Regions from separate parts of the Frigoribacterium sp. AC759 genome, predicted to be linked through region 2. Evidence: predicted binding sites of a transcription regulator. Region 2 holds the regulator's gene; each other region holds the start of a gene.
The links. Region 2 encodes HrcA, which represses chaperone genes, less so after heat shock. Its sites were predicted from a motif close to TTNGCACTCGNNNNNNNCGAGTGCNAA; they were not measured.

Region 1 (3,268 bases), on a different contig from region 2:
CGCCCTCCTCGCCGAGCTCGCCCGTCGGACGACCCAGGTCAACGACGTCCGCCGCCTCGGGCCGGTGTCGCTCGCGCTGGCCAGGCTCGAGGGCCCGGTGGCCCTGCTCGAGGTCGGCGCCTCGGCGGGGCTCTGCCTGTTCCCCGACCGGTACGCGTTCCGGGCCGACCTCCGCGGCGCGGGCCGCGACGAGCAGGCGCGCTGGGGCGCGGCCGACAGCGACGTCGTCGTCGAGCTCGACGTCGACCTCGGAGACTCCCCGCTGCCGCACGACGAGTGGCCTCGCCGGGTCGTGCTGCCCGAGATCGTCTGGCGGGCCGGTCTCGACCTGGACCCCGTAGACGTCACCGACCCCGCCGCGGTCTCGTGGCTCGAGACGTCGCTGCCGCCCGGGCCGTCGGAGCGGGTGGATCTGCTGCGGCGGGCCGTCGCGATCGCCCGGAGCGCGCCTCCTCGGCTCGTCCGCGGCGACGCCGTCGACGGGCTGGCCGCCCTGGCCGCGACCGCCCCGTCGGACGCGCGGCTCGTCGTGGTCTCGACCGGCACGCTCGTCTACCTGCCCGGTCGCCGGCGCCAGGCCTTCGTCGACGCCGTGCGCGCCCTCGGCGCCACCTGGGTGTCGTACGAGCGGCGCGATCTGCTGCACGACGTCGTGGCGGAGGTGCCGGAGGGCGTCGCGCCGGGCGACGGGTTCGCCGCGCTCGCCCTCGACGGCCGGGCCCTCGCCGTCGGCGACGCTCACGGCAGGCGAGTGCGACTGCTCCCCTCCTGACCCGGCGCGGAGGGCTGCGCCTGAGGCGGCCCGGAGGCGGCCGCCCGTAGGATGACGACGATCGAGAGGGCGGGTGATGGGCGACAGCGGTGCGACTGGCGACGACGGGACGGTCATCGGGCTCTCCGAGCGCGACCGCGCGATCCTCGACCTCGAGCAGTCCACCACGGGGTCCGCGCGCCAGAAAGAGGCCGTGATCCGACGCGATCTCGGTCTCTCGACGGCCCGGTACCAGCAGCTGCTCAACTCGCTCATAGACCGACCGGCTGCACTGGCCTACGCGCCGATGCTCGTGGGGCGTCTGCTCCGACTCCGCGACGCCCGCTCGCTCGCCCGCACGACCCGATCGTTCGGGCCGCCGACCCGCTGACCCGCCGACCGCCGACCCGCCGCCCCGCTGCACGCCGACCCGCCGACAGAGCGCCCGACGCCCGCCGAACCGACGCCCGCCGACCCAGAGAAGACCGACAGCACATGCCGAAGTTCCCCCGCGACCGTTTCGACGACCTGCCCGCCGATCTGCAGAGGGTCGGCGCGCACCGGTCCACCCCGAGGCGGGGCCGTGGGCTGGTCGTCTTCGCCTGGGCCGCTCTCGCGACGGGCGTGCTGGTGGGCGGCGGGGTCGTCGCCCTGGGCGTGCTGAACGACAGCATCCAGTTCGACGCCCCCACGACGACCGTCACCGAGACGGCCGAGGCGGAGGCGCCCGACGACACCGCCTCCGCGACGCCCACGGAGGCTCCCGTGACCGACCCCGCCGACGTCGACCCCTCCGTCACGATCGCGGTGCTGAACGGGACGTCGACCGCGGGTCTCGCGACCGCCGCCTCCGCCGACCTCGAGGCCGCCGGGTACACCGTCGCCACCCAGGGCAACGCGGGCGACACCTCGGCCACGACCTCGACCGTCTACTACGCCGACGCCGCCGACGAAGGGGTCGCCCTCGGGCTCGCCCAGACGCTCGGCGTCGCGGCGACGGCCGTCAGCTCGGCGTTCCCGAACGCGTCGGTGACGGTCGTGCTCGGCGCCGACTACACGCCCTGAGGGCGACCGGGCCGAGGAGGCGCGGGTCGCGATCACCGCGCACCGCACCTCCCCGGGTCGCCCGCGACGTCACTTGCACTCTCACCGGGCGAGTGCCAGAATCGTCACTGGCACTCGCGACACGTGAGTGCCAAAGCTTCTGCTTCATGACGTCCGGGAGGGACGAAAAACACACATGGCTAAGATCATTGCTTTTGACGAAGAGGCCCGTCGTGGCCTCGAGCGTGGCCTGAACATCCTGGCCGACGCGGTTAAGGTCACGCTCGGCCCGCGTGGTCGCAACGTCGTGCTCGAGAAGAAGTGGGGCGCCCCCACCATCACGAACGACGGCGTGTCCATCGCGAAGGAGATCGAGCTCGACGACCCGTTCGAGAAGATCGGTGCGGAGCTCGTCAAGGAGGTCGCGAAGAAGACCGACGACGTCGCCGGCGACGGAACCACCACCGCCACCGTGCTCGCTCAGGCGCTCGTCCGTGAGGGCCTCCGCAACGTCGCCGCAGGCGCCGACCCCATCTCGCTGAAGCGCGGCATCGAGAAGGCCGCTGCGGCCGTCTCGGCTCAGCTGCTCGCCGACGCGAAGGACATCGAGACCAAGGAGCAGATCGCTGCCACGGCCTCGATCTCCGCCGCAGACCCCACCATCGGCGCGCTGATCGCCGAGGCGATCGACAAGGTCGGCAAGGAGGGCGTCGTCACCGTCGAGGAGTCCAACACCTTCGGCACCGAGCTCGAGCTCACCGAGGGCATGCGCTTCGACAAGGGCTACCTGTCGCAGTACTTCGTCACCGACCCCGAGCGCCAGGAGGCCGTCTTCGAAGACGCCTACGTGCTCATCGTCAACTCGAAGATCTCGAACATCAAGGATCTCCTCCCCATCGTCGACAAGGTGATCCAGAGCGGCAAGCAGCTGCTCATCATCGCCGAGGACGTCGACGGCGAAGCGCTGGCGACCCTGGTCGTCAACAAGATCCGCGGCATCTTCAAGTCGGTCGCCGTCAAGGCCCCCGGCTTCGGCGACCGTCGCAAGGCCCAGCTGCAGGACATCGCGATCCTCACCGGTGGTCAGGTCATCGCCGAAGAGGTCGGCCTCAAGCTCGAGAACGCGACGCTCGACCTCCTCGGTCGTGCCCGCAAGGTCGTCATCACCAAAGACGAGACGACCATCGTCGAGGGTGCCGGCGACCCCGAGCAGATCGCGGGTCGCGTGCGTCAGATCCGCAGCGAGATCGAGGCGACCGACAGCGACTACGACCGTGAGAAGCTCCAGGAGCGTCTCGCGAAGCTGGCCGGCGGCGTCGCCGTCATCAAGGCCGGCGCTGCGACCGAGGTCGAGCTCAAAGAGCGCAAGCACCGCATCGAAGACGCCGTGCGCAACGCCAAGGCCGCCGTCGAAGAGGGCATCGTCGCCGGTGGTGGCGTCGCTCTCATCCAGGCCGGCAAGACCGCTCTGGC
Region 2 (3,268 bases):
TGGTGCGTGACGGACTCCGTGAGCATGACGACGAGGTCGGCCCGCGCCTCCTGCACGATCCCCTCGGCGACGAGCCCTCGACCGTTGCCGACCCGCAGCGGGTCGCCGACCCGCAGGCGGCTGACGGTCACCGCGTGCCGCGCCTCCGCGCCGGTCAGGACGACGTCGCCGCCGACCGACGCGTCGTCGAGCGACTCGACGAGGTACGAGTGCGCCACGATCAGAAGTTCAGGAACCGGTCGCGCAGCTTGCCGAAGAGCCCCTGCTGGAACTGCGACAGCTCGGGCCCCTGACCGCGGCGACCCGACGCGAACTTCTCGATGAGCTCGCGCTCTTTGTGGCTGAGCTTGGTCGGGGTCACCACCTGGACGCCGATCTTCAGGTCGCCCCGGCCGGTGCCGCGCAGCTTGGTGATGCCGCGGTCGCGGATGGTGATGATGTCGGCGCTCTGGGTGCCGGGCTTGATCTCGAGCTCGACCTCGCCGTCGATGCCGGTCAGCGTCGTCGACGTGCCGAGGATCGCGTCGGCCATCTGCACCTCGAGCGTCGCCAGCAGGTCGTCGCCGTCGCGGCTGTAGGTGTCGTGGTGCTTCACCTTGACCTCGAGGTAGAGGTCTCCGTTCGGACCGCCGGCCTGACCGACCTCGCCCTGGCCGGGCAGCTGCAGTCGGAGCCCCGTGTCGACGCCCGCGGGGATGTCGATCGGGATGGTGCGGCGGGCACGGACGCGACCCTGCCCCTGGCAGGTGGCGCAGGGGTTGGGGATGACCGTGCCGTAGCCGCGGCAGGTACCGCAGGGGCTCGACGTCATGACGTTGCCGAGCAGCGAGCGGACGGTGCGCTGGATCTGACCCGATCCGTTGCAGATGTCGCAGGTCTGCGGCGAGGTGCCGGGCGCACAGCACGAGCCGTTGCAGGTCTCGCAGAGCACGGCCGTGTCGACCTCGATGTCGCGCTGCGTGCCGAAGACGATGTCGTCGAGCTCGACCTCGAGGCGCAGCAGCGCGTCCTGACCGCGCTCGCGCCGCGATCGCGGACCCTGCCGCTGACCGCCGCCCCCGCCGCCGAAGAACGCGTCGAAGATGTCGCCGAAGCCCGCGGCCCCGCCGCCGCCCCCGCCGCCGAACCCGGCCTGCGGGCCGAGGTCGTAGCGCTCACGCTGCTGCGGGTCGCTCAGGACGTCGTAGGCGTGCGTGACGTCTTTGAAGCGCTCGGACGCGTCGGCGCTCGGGTTCACGTCGGGGTGCAGCTCGCGGGCGAGTCTGCGGTACGCCTTCTTGATCTCTTCGGGCGTCGCCGACCGGTCGACTCCGAGCACGTCGTAATGATCTGCCACTTGTTTCGTCTACCTCTTGGTGTCGTAGCTGGAAGTTGGGGGGAAGAAGGGGAGGCCGAGGAGGCGCGGGTCGGGTCTCAGCGCTCGGCGAGCGTCGACGACAGGTAGCGGGCCACCGCGCGGACGGCCGCCATGTTCGACGAGTAGTCCATCCTCAGGGGGCCGAGCACGCCGATGCGGGCGATCTCGCTGCCCGACGAGGTGTAGCCGCTCGCCAGGACCGAGGTCTGCGCGAGCCCGAACGAGGCGTTCTCGCGACCGATGCTGGCCACCACGTCGACGGCGTCGAGTTGCATCTCGCCGAAGAGCCGGAGCAGCGCGACCTGTTCTTCGATGGCCTCGAGCACAGGATAGAGGTTGCCGCTGAAGTCGTCGCCGGTACGGACGAGATTCGCCGCGCCCGACATGACGAGACGGTCCTGGCGGCCCGCGGCCAGCTGTTCGACGAGGCTCGCGACGACGCGACGCACGATGGCCGCGAGGTCGGGCCGGAAGCGCTCCGGCAGGTCGCTGAGCGATCGGGCGGCGTCGCTGAGCGCGGCGCCCCCGACCACGGCGTTGACCGACGCCCGCAGCTCGGAGAGGAACACCTCGTCGACGGGCGTGGGCAGATCGATCAGGCGCTGCTCGACCTGGCCGCTGTCGGTGATGAGGACGGTCATCACCCGCGTCTCGCCGAGGCTGACCAGCTCGATGTGCCGCACGCGTGCCCGCGAGAACGAGGGGTACTGCACGAGCGCGACCTGGTTGGTCAGCTGCGAGAGGAGTCGGACCGTGCGCCCGAGGACCTCGTCGAGATCGGTCGAGTCGCCGAGGAAGGTCTCGATGGCCTGACGCTGCGCCGAGGTGAGCGGACGCAGATCGGCCAGCTCGTTGACGAAGAGGCGGTAGCCCTTGTCGGTCGGGACCCGGCCCGACGACGTGTGAGGCGCCGTGATCAGCTCCTCCTCTTCGAGGAGGGCCATGTCGTTGCGGATCGTCGCGGCCGACACGCCGAACTGGTGCCGCTCGACGATCGACTTCGAGCCGACGGGCTCACGGGAGGCGACGTAGTCGTGCACGATGACACGGAGGACTTCGAGTCCGCGTTCCGAGACCACGACGCACCTCTCTTCCGACTGTCTGGCACTCGCCGTACCAGACTGCCAATCCTACGTCACGTGCGCCGCGCGACCTACACCCGGCGCACTCGGCATCCCGAGCTCCCTACTGCCCGCGGGGTGGTCTGCCCTAGGGTGAGGCCATGACCGACATGCCTCCTTCGCAACCGAACGACCCCCGCGCGGGCCAGCAGCCCTTCGGCCAGCAGCCGAACGGCCAGCAGCCCTACAACCAGCAGCCGAACGGCCAGCCGCCCTACGGTCACCAGGGGCAGCCGTCCGTCCCGCCGATGCGTCCGGAGGACGAGAAGCTCTGGGCCACGCTGATCCACCTCGGCGGCATCCTGTTCTGGATCGTCCCCGCACTGGTGGGCTACCTCGTCCTGAAGGACCGCGGCCCGTTCATCCGCGAGCACACCCGTGCCGCCCTGAACTTCCAGATCACCATGGCCATCGTGCTGGTCGCGTCGGGTCTGCTCAGCGTCATCGTGATCGGCGCCATCACCGGCTTCGCCGCCGGCGTCGTCATCGTGATCTTCTCGATCATCGCCGCCGTCGCCGCCAACCGCGGCCAGTACTACAAGTACCCGCTGACGTTCGAGTTCATCAAGAACTGACGCACGGCACCGAACGAAGGGCGCACCTCCTGAAGGAGGCGCGCCCTTCGTCGTCCGTCGAGCTCGCGACGGTCACGGGGCCCGCTCTACGACGGCAGGAGTCGGCGGACGACCGCGTCGGCCATGAGGCGGCCCTCACGGGTGAGGACGACCCGACCCTGCAGGGCGGGGCGCCCCTCGACCCAGCCGTCGGCGATGAGCCCGGCGACGGCCTG
Region 3 (3,268 bases), on a different contig from region 2:
CTCGAGGCGGCCGATGCCCCGCGTCCGCAGCTCGCGCTTGAGGGTCCGCTCGTCGAGGGGGAACGTCTCGATCACCCGGAAGCCCTGGGCGAACGGGGTCTCGATCCGCTGGTCGGTCGTCAGCCAGGCGATGTCGCGGCTGATCATGCGGGCGTCGATCGAGCGGGCCAGGTCGCCGATCAGACGAGCGCGGATCACGGCGCCGTCGGGTTCGTACAGCCATTCGCCGAGGTCGCCCACCTCGACGTCGTCCGAGTCGGCGGGCGCCGTCAGCTCCGCCGCCCCGGAGGCGCTGATCACCAGGGCGGACCGGCCCACCCCGGCCCGTGCGAGCGGTCCGAACCAGACCCCGGCCTCGACCACGTCGCGATCGACCGAGATCCACTGGCACTCGGCGTCGCGGGGCAGGAGGTCGCGGTCGATCCCCGGTCCGAGCTTCACGCCCGTCGGCAGGCGTTCGGCGAAGGCGAACGCGACGTCGAGCGACGGCGACCAGTCGGCGGGGTCGGCGATCCGCTTCGTGGCGCTGTGCCCGCCGGTGCGGCGCGCCGGGTCGAGGAACACCCCCTGCACATCGGTCAGGTCGGTCGTCTCGGCGTCGCCCTGACGGACTCGCGACGACGACCACGGGGACAGGTTGTACGACGCCACGGCGGCGGTCACCTCGTCGCGGTCGACGGCCAGCACGTCGAGGTCGAGGGCCGCGAAGGCCAGGGCGTCGCCGCCGATGCCGCAGCCGAGGTCGGCGACGCTGGTGAGTCCGGCCGAGCGGTAGCGGTCGGCATGGCGGGCGGCGACGCCGAGGCGCGTGGCCTGCTCGAGACCGGCCTCGGTGAAGAGCATGCGACTGGCGAACTCGCCGAACTTCCCCTCCGCCTTGCTGCGGAGGCGCGCCTGGGTCAGCACGGCCGACACGCGCTCGGCGGGGTGGCCCTGCTTCCGCAGCGCGGCGACCGACGACACGACGTCGTCGGAGGCCCGCCACGGGGGGAGGGAGTCGAGCAGCCGCAGCCCCTCGGGAGAGAGGACTTCGAGCAGCTCCGACGCATCCATGTCGTCCAGTCTCACGCATCCGCCGAGGTCCGGGGCCCGGGGTCGACGAGACCGACGCGCATCACTGGCACTCGGATTGACCGAGTGCCAGTGACGCCCTACAGTTGTTTCTGGCACTCGCACGTGGCAAGTGCCAACCCACGTTTTTCGAAGTTCCGAGAAAGTAGAGGCAACCGTGTCGGTCTCCATCAAGCCGCTCGAAGATCGCATCGTCATCCAGCAGGTCGAAGCCGAGCAGACCACGGCTTCCGGCCTTGTGATCCCCGACACCGCGAAAGAGAAGCCCCAAGAGGGCGACGTCGTCGCCGTCGGTCCGGGTCGCATCGACGACAACGGCAACCGTGTGCCGCTCGACGTCGCCGTCGGCGACAAGGTCATCTACAGCAAGTACGGCGGAACCGAGGTCAAGTACGGCGGAGAGGACTTCCTCGTCCTCTCGGCTCGCGACGTCCTCGCCGTCGTCGTCCGCTAGTCGTTCGACACAGCTCCTCGAGAACCCCCGCTTCGGCGGGGGTTCTCGTCGTTGAGGGGGACCGCAGGAGGCGCGGGTCGCCTCCTCCACAGGTCGCGCCTCCCGAGAGAGGCGGTCGGACGCGCCACCCTGTCGGAGGTGGACGTGTCGCGGTGTCGGTCGCCCGGCCTACAGTCGTGACGTGACCACCAGCCGCCCCCGCGCCTCCTCGGCTTCCGCCGCCCCGCTCGTCTCCGAGACGCAGGGTGGCGGCTCGCCCGGTGCCGCCGGCGGGGCCGCCCGATCCGGGCTCGCGTTCGCGGTCGGCGCCTACGGTCTCTGGGGCGTCCTGCCCGTGTTCTTCCTGCTGATGTCGCCGTCGGGGCCGTTCGAGATCGTCGCCTGGCGCATCGTCTTCTCCCTCGTGTTCTGCCTCGCGCTGCTCGCAGCGACCAGGGGGTTTCCCGCGTTCGTCCGCCTGCTGCGGCAGCCCCGCCTCGTCGCGACCATGGGGCTCGCCGGCGTGTTCATCGTCGTCAACTGGACGGTCTTCATCACCGCCGCCCTCGCCGGGCACGTCGTCGAGGCCGCTCTGGGGTACTTCATCAACCCGATCGTGACCGTGCTGCTGGCCGTCGTCGTCCTGCGCGAGCGGTTGCGCCCCGCGCAGTGGGCGGCCGTCGCCCTCAGCGGCGTCGCCGTGCTGGTCATCGCGATCGGCACCGGCGACGTGCCGTGGGTGTCGCTCGTGCTCGCGTCCTCGTTCGGTCTCTACGGTCTCGTCAAGAAGCAGGTCGGCGGGCGGGTCGACGCCATCGGCGGTCTCACGCTCGAGACGATGCTGATGACCCCGGTCGCCGGGGCGGCGCTCGTCGTCATGGCCGTCACGGGGGTCGGCGGCGGGGTCGTCTTCGGCTCCGTCTCGGTCGTCCACACCCTGACCGTGATCAGCTCGGGCGTCGTCACCGCGGTGCCGCTGCTCCTCTTCGCCGCAGCCGCGCGTCGTCTCCCTCTGGCCACGATCGGTCTCACGCAGTACCTCGCACCGGTGCTGCAGCTGATCGTCGGCGTGGTGCTGCTGCACGAAGAGATGCCGGTCACCCGCTGGATCGGCTTCGCGATCGTCTGGGTCGCGCTCATCGTGCTCTCCACCGACGCGGTGCGATCGTCGCGGCGGAATCGCGGTATTGAGCGCAAGTCACGAATTGCTAACGAAACGGTCCAGTGACGACCAGAACACACGCCAGAAACAATCCAGCCCTAGTTTCTACTCAATCGCGAGGACCGTCTGCCTAGTGTCGGTCCGGCTCTCCGCGCTTCACGAAAGGGACTACGGATGATCCGATCCACCAAAGGCCTGAAGGCTCTGGCGCTCGCAGGGGCCGCCTCCGTCTTGCTGGCCGCCTGTTCGTCGACGTCGTCGACTCCGGAGGACGGCGCGTCGTCGTCGCCTTCGGCTTCGCAGAAGGCCGACCCCGCAGCATCGTGCGAGGCTCCCAGCAGCCCCGGACAGGACGCGCTCCGCATCGGCACGATCCTGCCGAACACGGGAACCCTCGCCTACCTCGCTCCGCCCGCCGAGGCCGGCATCGGTCTCGCCGTCGAGGACATCAACGCCGCCGGTGGCGTGCTCGACCAGGACGTCACGGTCGAACCCCGCACCGACTCCGGCGACAGCAACGACCTCACCGTCTCGAGTGCCGCAGCGACGCAGCTCATCGACGCGAAGGTCCCGGTCGCGATCGGCGCCGAGTCGTCCAGCGT

Region 1: groL (chaperonin GroEL) is a predicted target of HrcA. The motif match lies at 1,924-1,950, and genes of this name have one in related genera.
Region 3: groES (co-chaperone GroES) is a predicted target of HrcA. The motif match lies at 1,118-1,144, and genes of this name have one in related genera.

Annotation. Positions count from the first base shown of each region.
Region 1 covers NZ_CEEDMT010000006.1:107,027-110,294, forward strand. The annotation lists gene ACZ6JE_RS07495 (DUF2332 family protein) at 1-772, shown strand, start outside; gene ACZ6JE_RS07500 (DUF3263 domain-containing protein) at 849-1,142, shown strand; gene ACZ6JE_RS07505 (LytR C-terminal domain-containing protein) at 1,247-1,816, shown strand; gene groL (chaperonin GroEL) at 1,992-3,268, shown strand, end outside.
Region 2 covers NZ_CEEDMT010000032.1:9,039-12,306, reverse strand. The annotation lists gene ACZ6JE_RS13930 (16S rRNA (uracil(1498)-N(3))-methyltransferase) at 1-218, opposite strand, end outside; gene dnaJ (molecular chaperone DnaJ) at 221-1,336, opposite strand; gene hrcA (heat-inducible transcriptional repressor HrcA) at 1,414-2,436, opposite strand; gene ACZ6JE_RS13915 (DUF4870 domain-containing protein) at 2,580-3,053, shown strand; gene hemW (radical SAM family heme chaperone HemW) at 3,140-3,268, opposite strand, start outside.
Region 3 covers NZ_CEEDMT010000008.1:58,488-61,755, forward strand. The annotation lists gene ACZ6JE_RS08470 (class I SAM-dependent methyltransferase) at 1-1,053, opposite strand, end outside; gene groES (co-chaperone GroES) at 1,229-1,525, shown strand; gene rarD (EamA family transporter RarD) at 1,707-2,732, shown strand; gene ACZ6JE_RS08485 (ABC transporter substrate-binding protein) at 2,841-3,268, shown strand, end outside.